DNA from 2 places in the Desulfomicrobium norvegicum genome. Region 1 is predicted to be linked to the other one. Evidence: predicted binding sites of a transcription regulator. Region 1 holds the regulator's gene; the other holds the start of a gene.
What was found. Region 1 encodes sigma-54, which starts transcription at its own class of promoters, with help from an activator protein. Its sites were predicted from a motif close to CTGGCACGGNNNNTGCTT; they were not measured.
Positions count from the first base shown of each region.

Region 2: nifH (nitrogenase iron protein) is a predicted target of sigma-54. The motif match lies at 2,959-2,976, and genes of this name have one in related genera.

Region 1 is NZ_FOTO01000023.1:4,050-9,460, reverse strand. It holds gene lptB (LPS export ABC transporter ATP-binding protein) at 1-253, shown strand, start outside; gene rpoN (RNA polymerase factor sigma-54) at 360-1,787, shown strand; gene hpf (ribosome hibernation-promoting factor, HPF/YfiA family) at 1,858-2,400, shown strand; gene BMZ24_RS18885 (PTS sugar transporter subunit IIA) at 2,404-2,853, shown strand; gene rapZ (RNase adapter RapZ) at 2,878-3,765, shown strand; gene BMZ24_RS18875 (PTS sugar transporter subunit IIA) at 3,780-4,190, shown strand; gene BMZ24_RS18870 (PTS sugar transporter subunit IIB) at 4,193-4,657, shown strand; gene BMZ24_RS18865 (hypothetical protein) at 4,838-5,362, shown strand.
Region 2 is NZ_FOTO01000012.1:40,709-46,119, reverse strand. It holds gene nifD (nitrogenase molybdenum-iron protein alpha chain) at 1-899, opposite strand, end outside; gene BMZ24_RS15325 (P-II family nitrogen regulator) at 945-1,319, opposite strand; gene BMZ24_RS15320 (P-II family nitrogen regulator) at 1,322-1,678, opposite strand; gene nifH (nitrogenase iron protein) at 1,860-2,690, opposite strand; gene BMZ24_RS15310 (LeuA family protein) at 3,001-4,122, shown strand; gene BMZ24_RS15305 (hypothetical protein) at 4,276-4,461, shown strand; gene BMZ24_RS19560 (tetratricopeptide repeat protein) at 4,497-5,411, opposite strand, start outside.

The DNA of each region.
Region 1 (5,411 bases):
CATCCTCCTGGACGAACCCTTCGCCGGCATCGATCCCCTGGCCGTGGACGACATCCAGGCCATCATCCGGGACCTTCGTGACAAGAACATCGGCGTGCTCATCTCCGACCACAATGTTCGCGAAACGCTCCAGATCTGCGACCGTGCATACCTTGTCCACGACGGCCGCATCATCCTGAACGGCAGCCCGGAAGAGATCGTCGCCGACCCGGGTGCGCGCAAGGTTTACCTCGGTGAAGGATTCAGCCTCTAGCGGACACGATTTTCCAAGGATTGCCAGGGCCTAAGCTTTATGGCAGATTCGTTACTGGGTAGTTTTTTAGCCTGCAATCCTCTGACACGGTGAAACCAAATCAATTATGGGCCTTGAACTCCGACAAAACCTCAAGCTGACGCAGCAGCTAGTCATGACACCGCAGCTGCAGCAGGCCATCAAGCTGCTTCAGCTCTCCAGATTCGAGCTTCTCGAAGCCGTTCAGCAGGAGCTGCTTGAGAACCCTATGCTTGAGGAGGGGGTCAAGGAAATTTCCGAGGAGCACGAAATCCAGGCTCCGGCCGAAACACGCCCGGAAGTCTCCTACGAAGACGCGGAACTGATGCGCAACGCGGACTGGGAAAACTACCTCGGCGATTTTTCAAGCACCGCCAAGCAAGTGCAGTTCAAGGAGACCGAGGCCCTGGAGGAGATGATGTCCTACGAGGCCAGGCTCTCGGGCAAGCCCTCCCTGGACGGTCATCTGCTGTGGCAGCTGTGTCTGTCCAACATCACCGAAGAAGAGGAGATGATCGGCGAGGCCATCATCGGCAACCTCGATTCCCAAGGCTACCTGATGAGCACCGCCGAGGACATCGCCTCCGAGACGCTCTCTCCCCTGGCCCTGGTGGAGTCCATGCTGCATCGTCTGCAGCGCTTCGATCCCGTGGGCGTGGCCGCGCGGTCTCCACGGGAATGCCTGCTCATCCAGCTGGAAATGCTGGGCCAGGACGATCCCATCCTGCTTTCCCTGGTGGGGGATCATCTCGAAGACATCGAGAAGCGACGCTACAAACCGCTCCTGCGCAAGTTCAAGATTCAGATGGAGGACCTCAAGGCCTATCTGGACATAATCCAGTCCCTGGACCCCATGCCGGGAGCCAGTTACGGCAGCGAGAGCACCATATATGTCAGCCCGGATGTCTTCGTGTACGAATACGAAGGGGATTTCGTCATCGTCATGAACGACGACGGCCTGCCCAAGCTGCAGCTGAGCCCCTACTACATGGACGACATGCACCTCGCGGTCAAAGGCCCGGACCGTGAATACCTGCATGACAAGATGCGCTCTGCCATGTGGCTCATGAAGAGCTTGCACCAAAGGCAAAGAACATTATACAAAGTGGTTGAAAGCATTGTCAGGTTTCAGCGGGGGTTTTTCGAACACGGCGTGACCAAGCTCAAACCGCTCATCCTCAAGGATGTGGCCGACGACATTGAAATGCACGAATCCACGGTCAGCCGGATCACCACGAACAAATACGTGGCCACCCCGCACGGCATCGTGGAACTGAAATTTTTCTTCAATTCCGCGCTGGAAATGGATGATGGAACTCAGGTCGGATCCGAATCGGTCAAGGCCATCATCAAGAAAATGGTCAGCGAGGAAGACCCGAAGCACCCCTACAGCGACGAAAAAATCGCCGCGGTGCTGAAAGAACGGCTGGACGTGAACATCGCCCGGCGAACAGTGGCCAAATATCGCGCAGTGCTGGGGATCGATTCCTCATCCAAGCGCAAACAGGTTTTTTGACATCCCGCCCTTTGGGCCGCCCCTTCCGGACGGCAAAAAGGGCTGACCCTCAACAATCGAGGAGGCTTCCATGAGGATTACCTTCAATTTCAAAAACTTCGATCCTTCCGACCATCTGCGCAAATACGCCAAAGACCGCTTCGGCAAGCTCGCCAAATTCACGGCCGGCACCCCCGACGCTGAACTGCAGGTCAATCTCGAAGTGGAGAAATTCCGGCATATCGCCGATATAGTGCTGACGGGGAAGAACGTACATATCTCCGCCCGCGAAGACAGCGAGGACATGTACTCCACCGTCGACCTCGTCTGGGACAAGCTTGAGGCCCAGATGCGCAAGGTCCGCGACAAGGACAAGAGCCGACGCAAAGGCGGCAGCGACAGCACCCGCATGGACGCCGGGAGTTTCGAGGACGACGCGGATGCAAAGCGCAAGCCGGTCATCCAAAAGACCGACGACTTCTCGCCCAAACCCATGATCGTTGAAGAAGCCGCGCTGCAGCTTGAAAGCACGGACAACGAATTCCTCGTGTTCCTCAACGCCGAAAGCGAAAGGATCAATGTCATTTACCGACGCAAAACCGGCGACTTCGGTTTGATCGACCCCGGGGTATAGGGAATGAAGCTTGCTGAATACCTGGACAAGGATTTGATCATCTCCGACCTCTCGGCCAGGACCAAAACCGAGGTCCTGGCCGAACTCGTTTCGACGCTGTCGGCCAAATATCCCGATCTTGACCCCAAACGCGTGGCCCAGGTCCTCATGGACCGGGAAATGCTCGGGACCACCGGCATCGGAGACGGCATCGCCATCCCTCATGGCAAGCTGGACAGCATCGATCAGGTTCTGGTCATCGTCGGCCGCAGCCACGAAGGCGTGGATTTTGCCAGCCTGGACCACAAGCCGGCCAGCATCTTTTTCACGGTGCTGGCTCCCTCAAGCGTGGTGGGCCTGCATTTGAAACTCCTGGCCACGGTTTCCCGCCTGCTCAAAGACGGATCGTTCCGTCAGGCCTTTGCCGACTCCCCCGGTCAGGACGGGTTGTGGCAGCTGCTGCAGACCGTCTAGCAAGAACGTATTCGGAGAACTCCCATGCAGCCTCAACCTGAACAGAAAAACGTGGTCATTGTCTCCGGCATGTCCGGTTCAGGCAAAAGCACGGCGCTCAAGGTCTTCGAAGACATGGGCTTCTTCTGCGTGGACGGACTTCCGGCGCGCATGGCTCCGGCGCTCATCGAACTGTTCTTCAACTCCTCCGCCAAAGACTACCCCGGGCTGGCCATGGGCATGGACCTGCGCCAGCCCGACTTCGTGGGTCAGTGGAAGGAAGTGCTGCTTGATGTCCAGAAGTTTTCCGTGCGGCCGACCATCCTTTTCACGGATTCTTCCAACCAGATCCTGCTGCGCAGATATGCCACCACGCGCCGTCCGCATCCTCTGGCCTCGGGCAACCTGGGACTGGAGGGGGCGCTGGAACGGGAGCGGGAAATACTGGAACCCATCCGCGCGCAGGCTGATCTGGTCATCGACACGTCGCATTATTCAGTGCACGATCTCAGACGGGTCATTCAGGACAAGTGGGAGAGCCTTTCTTCCCGCAGCCAGGGCATGCGTGTGCATCTCATCTCTTTTGGCTTCAAGTACGGGGCCCCGGCCGAGGCGGACATGGTCACGGACCTGCGCTTTCTGCCCAACCCCTATTTCGACGAGGCCCTGCGCCCCATGTCCGGAAAAGACGAAGCCATCGCCCGGTACGTGCTGGACAGCAACCCCGGGCACGAATACCTGCGTCGGCTTTTGGAATTTCTTGATTTCACCCTGCCGCTTTATGCGTCGGAAGGGCGTTACCGCCTGACCATGGCTTTCGGATGCACGGGCGGCCGCCACAGGTCCGTGGCCGTGACCGAGGCCGTTCTGGCACATCTGCGCGAACAGGGCTTCAACGTATCTGTCGAACATCGGCATTTCAGTCTTGGATAATCTTTGGAGGAGTAATGGTTGGAGTGATCGTGGTGACCCATGGCCAGTTTGGCAAATATCTGCTTGAAGCGGCCCAGACGATTTTGGGGCCGCAGGAACAGTGCGCCCACATAGCCGTGGAAGGAACCGTGGAAATGAGCGCCCTGCTTTCGGACCTCAAATACACGGTCAAGCAGATGGAAACGGGTGACGGTGTCATCATCCTGACCGACATGTTCGGCGGTACACCGTCCAACATCAGCCTGTCTCTGCTCCAGCCGGGCAAGGTCGATGTCCTGTCCGGAGCGAACCTGCCCATGCTGCTCAGGGTTCTGGGCATGCGCACCCAGGATCTGTCCAAGCTCGCCCAAGACGCCAAGAACGCGGCCATTCAAGGCATCGTTGTCGCCGGTGAAGTATTGACCCGTAAAATCACCGAGGCCTAGCCGTGATCTGGTTCCGCATCGACAACCGCCTCGTGCACGGCCAGATCATCGAAGCCTGGCTTCCGCACATCAGGGCCAAGACCCTGCTGGTCGCCAACGACGACCTCGCCGCCGACGAATTGCGGCAGGAAATCATGAGCCTGGCAGTGCCAAGCGGCATCTCCTTTATGTGCTGCCAAGTCTCGGAGGTCGCTTCGATGCTGCGCAACGTCCGCAAGAGCGATCCGGATCAGCATGTCCTGATCCTCTTTTCCGACTGCGCCGATGCCAAGGCCGCGCACATGACCGGGCTGTCCTTTTCCCTGGTCAACATCGGCAATCTGCATTACGGACCGGGCAAGGAGCAGGTGTGCGAACACATCGCCCTGGGGGCGGAAGACCGCTCCTGCCTGAAATATTTCAAAGAGCACGGCGTGGAGATCGATTTCCGCTGCGTGCCTTCGGCAACGACCAAAATCAACTTGTGATGAATACTTCTCGAACCAAATCGGCATGATCGACACTCACGATCTCATCCTGCTGGCCGGAGGAAGTTTTTTTTTGCCCTCCTGTCCCTGACCCGGGTCGCCATAGACCTCGGCTTCGTTCATCGTCCGCTTTTCGCCGCCCTGCTCTGGGCGGGACTGAGCTTCAAACTCCAGCCGGCCTTGAGCGCGGGCATTTTTTTCGAGCTGCTCTGGCTTGATCTGTTTCCGGCCGGAACCTACATTCCGCCCCAGGCCCTTCTCTCGCTGATCGCCACCCTGACCATTCTGGCCTGCCTGCCGGATGCCGACATGCGCACCACAGTGCTTGTCGTCATCGCGACCCTGCCCCTGGCCTACCTTGGCGCGTGGATCGAACAACTCTACCGCAAACGGCAGAATGCCGGCTACAACCAACTTTTGACCTGGAACCGCAAGGGCAACATAAACACCTTCGCACCGCACCGGCTCACCGCCAGGGCCCTGGCCGAAATCCTGCTGCTCAATTTTTCAGTCCTCGCGCTCTGCCTGGTGCCGCTTCTGGCCGGGTTGAAAGCAATTCAACCCTGGATTTCAGGCGGCCCGCAGCCGACCTGGACCATGCTCTGGATAGCCGCCTGCGCCGGAGCCATTCTCGCCCTGCGTGTACGCAAGGCCTACGCTCTGGCCGCCGTCAGCGTGGTCCTTGGCGTCATCTTTGGCCTGTGACCTCCAATGTTCTCTCTTGGCAGCCGCGAATAATTGTGATATTTCGCAC
Region 2 (5,411 bases), on a different contig from region 1:
AAGTTGACCTTGATCCACGGGATGCCGAACTTGGTTTCGAGCATGTCGGCCACGTAGTTGATGGAGCGGTGGCACATGACCGCGGACAGATCGGCCTTGTGCGCCGAGGCGAACTGATCGTAGGTCGAGTTGCCGGAGAAGGTGGAGATATTGGTGATGCCGCATTTCTTGAGGATGCGGTCGATCTCGAACCCGTCGCCGCCGATGTTGTATTCGCCCAAAAGGTTGATCTTGAACTCGCCGGGCTTCTCGGCATCGTTCTCGCCCACCACTTCGCTGAAGATCTTGTTGTTGGCGATGTGGTGACCGGCGGACTGGCTGACGCCCTTGTATCCTTCACAGCTGAAGGCGAAGACGTTGCAGTCGCCGAACTTGGCCTTCATCTTGCGGGCCACTGCGTGGATGTCGTCGCCGATGAGACCCACGGGACAGGTCGCGAAGATGGCGATGGCTTTGGGATGGAAGAGGTCGTAGGCTTCCTGGATGGCGGCCTGGAGTTTCTTTTCGCCGCCGAAGATGATGTCCTGGTCCTGCATGTCCGTGGAAAAACAGTACGGCATGAAGTTTTCCGCGCCCTCGGCCGAAGCGTCGGTCTGGTTGCGGCGAGTCAGCCAGGAATAGAATCCGCAGCCGATGGGGCCGTGGGTGATGTTGACGATGTCGCGGGTGGGCCCCAGAATGACGCCCTTGCAGCCGGCGTAGGTACAGCCGCGCATGGTGATTATGCCTGGAATGGTGCGCACGTTGGCGGATATTTCAGGGGTCTCGTTGCCCAGGGCCTCGTTGACGAGGATCTGGGAGGCGCGCTTTCTGGCCACCTTGGGCGGATACTTGGCGAGCATGTCCGCTTTTATGTCCGTGGGCGTCCAGTTGACGAGCTTCTTGGCAGATGATGGCATGATGTTCTCCTTCGTGTGTCCTGGTTTCAATGGATGAAACCGGCTCTATTCAATGGACTTGGCGCCCTTTTCTCCGGTTCTGACCCGTACCGCGTCGACCATGGGCAAAACGAAAATCTTGCCGTCGCCGGGCTGGCCGGTCCTGTTGACGTCCGTGACGACCTTGACCACCTCCGAGACCAGATCATCGGTGACCACGACGGTCAGCATGCGTTTGGGATAAAGCTTGCCCTTCTCCCCCAGCACCGCCACCGCTTCCTCGATGCCCTTTCTGGCCCCTTCAAGAGGCTTCACGTCCACCAGACCCTTGCCACGACCAAATGCTTCGTGGGCGAAGAAAGCGACCACGCCCGCGTCCTGCAAAGCCTTCTTGGTCTTGTTCATCATGTTCATGCGGATGACCGCGATCACTTCTTTCATGGCTATGCCCCTGCGCTCGCGCATCCTGCCGGGGCGCTGTCACAGATGCCGGAACTGATGGTGAAGACATCGCTCACTTCGCTGACGAAAATCTTGCCGTCGCCGAAAGCGCCCTTGGCGCCGCTGCGGGCGGCCTTCATGATCACGCTGATGACGAAGTCCTTGTCCTCGGCCTTGACCACGCTCATGAGCATGGTCTTGGGGATCTCGTCATAGGTCACTTCGCCAATCTTGATGCCGCGCTGCTTGCCGCGACCGGCCACGGAATATTTGGTCACCGCCGGAAAACCTGCGTCCATGAGGGCTGCGAGGACGTCATCGGACTTTTCGGGACGTACGATTGCTCTGACCATGATCATATGTTTTCTCTCCTTCGTTTCTTCTATAACTCTTTTTATTATTTAACTTTCACGCCAAGGTCGTTCAAAAATTCGTTGTGGCAAGGCGCGAGTCGAATTTGAAGGGTGAAGTGTAGCCGACTACATGAGCCCTTCAAAATCTGGGAGCAACGCAGTCCAGAACGGATTTTTGGACGACCGCCTAGACGGCTTCGAGCAGGCCGAAGTCCATGAGCAGCTGCTCCAGTTCCTCGATTTCAAGCGGCTTCGGCACGACGAACATCTTGTTCTGGTCGATGGCCTTGGCCAGATTGCGGTAGTGATCGGCCTGGGGAGCGTCCGGCTTCCATTCGATGACGGTCATGCGGTTGATCTCGGCGCGCTGCACGTCGTTGTCGCGGGGGACGAAGTAGATCATCTGCGTGCCGATCTTCTTGGCCAGTTCTTCGATCATCTCGCGTTCGTTATCGACGTTGCGGGAGTTGCAGATCAGGCCGCCCAGACGCACTCCGCCGGATTCGGCGTATTTCATGATGCCCTTGCAGATGTTGTTGGCCGCATACATGGCCATCATCTCGCCGGAACAGACGATGTAGATCTCTTCGGCCTTGCCGTCGCGGATGGGCATGGCGAACCCGCCGCAGACAACGTCGCCCAGAACATCATAGAATGCGTAATCCAGGGCTTCGGACTCGTGGTAGGCGCCAAGCGATTCCAGCATGTTGATGGAGGTGATGATGCCGCGACCGGCGCAACCGACGCCCGGCTCGGGTCCGCCGGATTCGACGCACCAGGTGCCGCTGAAGCCGGCCTTGCGGATGTCGGGCAGTTCCACGTCCTCGCCTTCGTCGCGCAGGGTATCCAGAACGGACTTCTGCGCCAGGCCGCCGAGCAGCAGGCGGGTGGAGTCGGCCTTGGGATCACAGCCGACGACCATGATCTTCTTGCCCATTTCAGCCAGGCCCGCGACCGTGTTCTGTGTGGTGGTGGATTTGCCGATGCCGCCCTTTCCGTAAATTGCGATCTTCCTCATGACGTGCGCTCCTTTATGTGAGAGTTTTTGGTGTAGTTGTGTGCCGTACCTGAACCTCCCTAGGGCAACGCGCGTGCCAAAAATTACGCAAGCTCTCAACCATCTGAAAATAAAGGAGAAAAAAAACAGACACCGTCCTGCCATCCCGAAATATACACAAACAACAACTACGAAAATGTAGGTTCAAACATTAGTGTCCGCACACCCAAGACCTCTCGTAAAAGCAATAAAACCATAAAATTCAAGATAATGAAGAAATCATAAAACGTGGCACCGACCGTGCAATGACAAAGCAAACACGGGAGGACGCATGTTGATCGACACGACACTCAGGGAAGGGGCGCAAATGTTCGGGACCTGCATCCCAAATCAGATCGGAATCGAAATCGCCGGACGCATCGCGGACATGGGTGTGGAAGAGATAGAGATCGGCTGGATGGGGCAACAGGGACTTGAAGAGTTGGTAAGGGCTCTGCGGCACCAGGGCGCGACCTGTGACCTGAGCGTATGGTCTCCCTGCCGCACGGTGGATGTGTACCGGGCAGCGGGGCTGGGCATCGACACGATCAACATCGGTCTGCCCGTTTCGGATCTGCACATCGCCGAGCGCCTGCGCACGGACCGTGACGGCCTGACCGCCATGCTGCGCGAAACCGTGGGCCTGGCCCACTCCTGCGGCATCCGCCGCATCAGCATCGGCCTTGAGGACGTGACCCGCGCTGATCAGGAATTCGCCCTGTCCATGGCCCGCATGGCCCGGGACCTCGGCGCCGTGCGCATCCGCCTGGCCGACACGCTGGGCGTCATGACTCCGACCCGCATCGCCGAACTGGTGCGCTTCTTCGCCGCCGGAGCGGACATGGAGATCGCCATCCACTGCCACAACGATTTCGGCATGGCCACGGCCAACGCCATCACGGCCCTGGAAGCGGGCGCGCACTGGGCCGACGTCTCGGTGCTCGGAATCGGCGAGCGCTCGGGCATCTCCGCCCTGGAGGAAGTGGCAGGACACCTGCGCCTGGTGCAGGGCTACGATATTTACGACATGAATCTGGTGCGCGGACTGTGCGATATGGTGGCCGAACTCGCGCGCATCCCGGTGGCCCGCAACCGGCCGGTTTCAGGCGATGACATTTTCGCGGCCGAATCGGGCCTGCACGTGGACGGCATCCTCAAAAACCCGGCGCTCTTCGAACCCTACGACCCGGCCCAGACAGGAGCCAACCGCATCCTGGCCCTGGGCGCCAAGGCCGGGCGTGGAGCGGTCAGGACCATGCTCCGCCAGGTGGGCCTTGAAGGACCGCTGCACTCCATCGGCAGTCTGGTCGACACCATCCGCCAGCGCGCCGCCGGCGCGGGCCGCCCCTTGAGTCAGGTCGAGGTGCAGGATCTGGCCAAGACACAGAATTGCCTGGAAGGCGGGATTTGCTGAGACAAGAGGAAAAGCGGACCGAAGAGCTGAAGCTCCGGGTCCTCAAGCGCACGGCAGGAACGCACAGCGGGAACAAGCCCGGCGGACTCGCGACGCATTTTGGGCGAACGTCGGACGAAAGATGAAAGAACATCAACGCGGATTGGAGGCCCCATGCTCATTAACAGAATACAGGCGCGCATCTTCGCCCAGCTCAGCGAGCGGTTGAACATGGACCGCGACGAATATGTCCACGCCCACTCGCGGCACTATCTCGGCAGGCTCGTATCCAGTCTGGAGAGCCTGACCGAGGAGGACGGCGACTTGTGGATTGCCAGGGCGTATTTGCAGTCCCTGTGACGAAAGAGCTGGAAAAATGAACGCATCGTCAGGCATCAAGCCTGCTTGGAGCCGATTTTTTCAAGAATTGTCTTGGCACGTTCGAAATTCGGGTCACATTTCAATGCAGCCTTCATGAACCGCTCCACTTCCTGAAGGCGGTTCATCTGAAAATAGACCATCCCGATATTGAAGGGGATGAGCGGTGATTCCTGAAGCAGGTCGGGAGAAGCCGAAATCGCTTTTTCAAACTCGCAGACGGCCTTGTAATGCTCCTTTCCCTGGGCATAGGCCATGCCCATGTTGTAGTGCAAACCTCCCTCGTTCGGAATCACGCCCAGCGCCTGCTGGTAGGTCTGCACCGCGCCCTTCCAATCACCTTTCTTGCGTAGCGAAACGCCCATTTCATTGACCATCCACAGGTCCTCGCGGGTCATGTCGCTGCCCTTGGTTTCAAGCGCCTGGTTCATGAACTGGATACTCTGCTCGGGATTGATTTCACGGAGTTTCACGCCGATATCCATGAGCGTTGAGGCAAGCATGTCGTTGGCCTGTGAGCGAACTATATTGACTGCGTCCTGATAAAATTTCCTGGCCTTATCTTCCTGGCCATCCTTGCTGTACTGCTCTCCAATGTTGATTTTTCTCGTGTGATTCAAAGGAGATATCTTATCCATGAGCAGCAGGTATCTGATATATTCTTTGGGATCGTTGATTTCGAAATAAAGATCCGCAAGTTTTTGCAAGGGCTTCAGGTTGAGTCGTGATTCCTTGACAGCCTCTTTATAAAAAAATTCAGCATCTTTGAATTTTCCATTCTTTCTGGCAATATCGCCCTTGAGAACCATGCAAATGGAACTGCCTGGTTTCTCTTCAAGCAACATGTCTATCCTTGAATCAGCCTCTTCATACTGCCCTTTCTCTATCAGTTCCCTAATATTTTCGACTTCAGTGTGGAACATGTTTGAAGG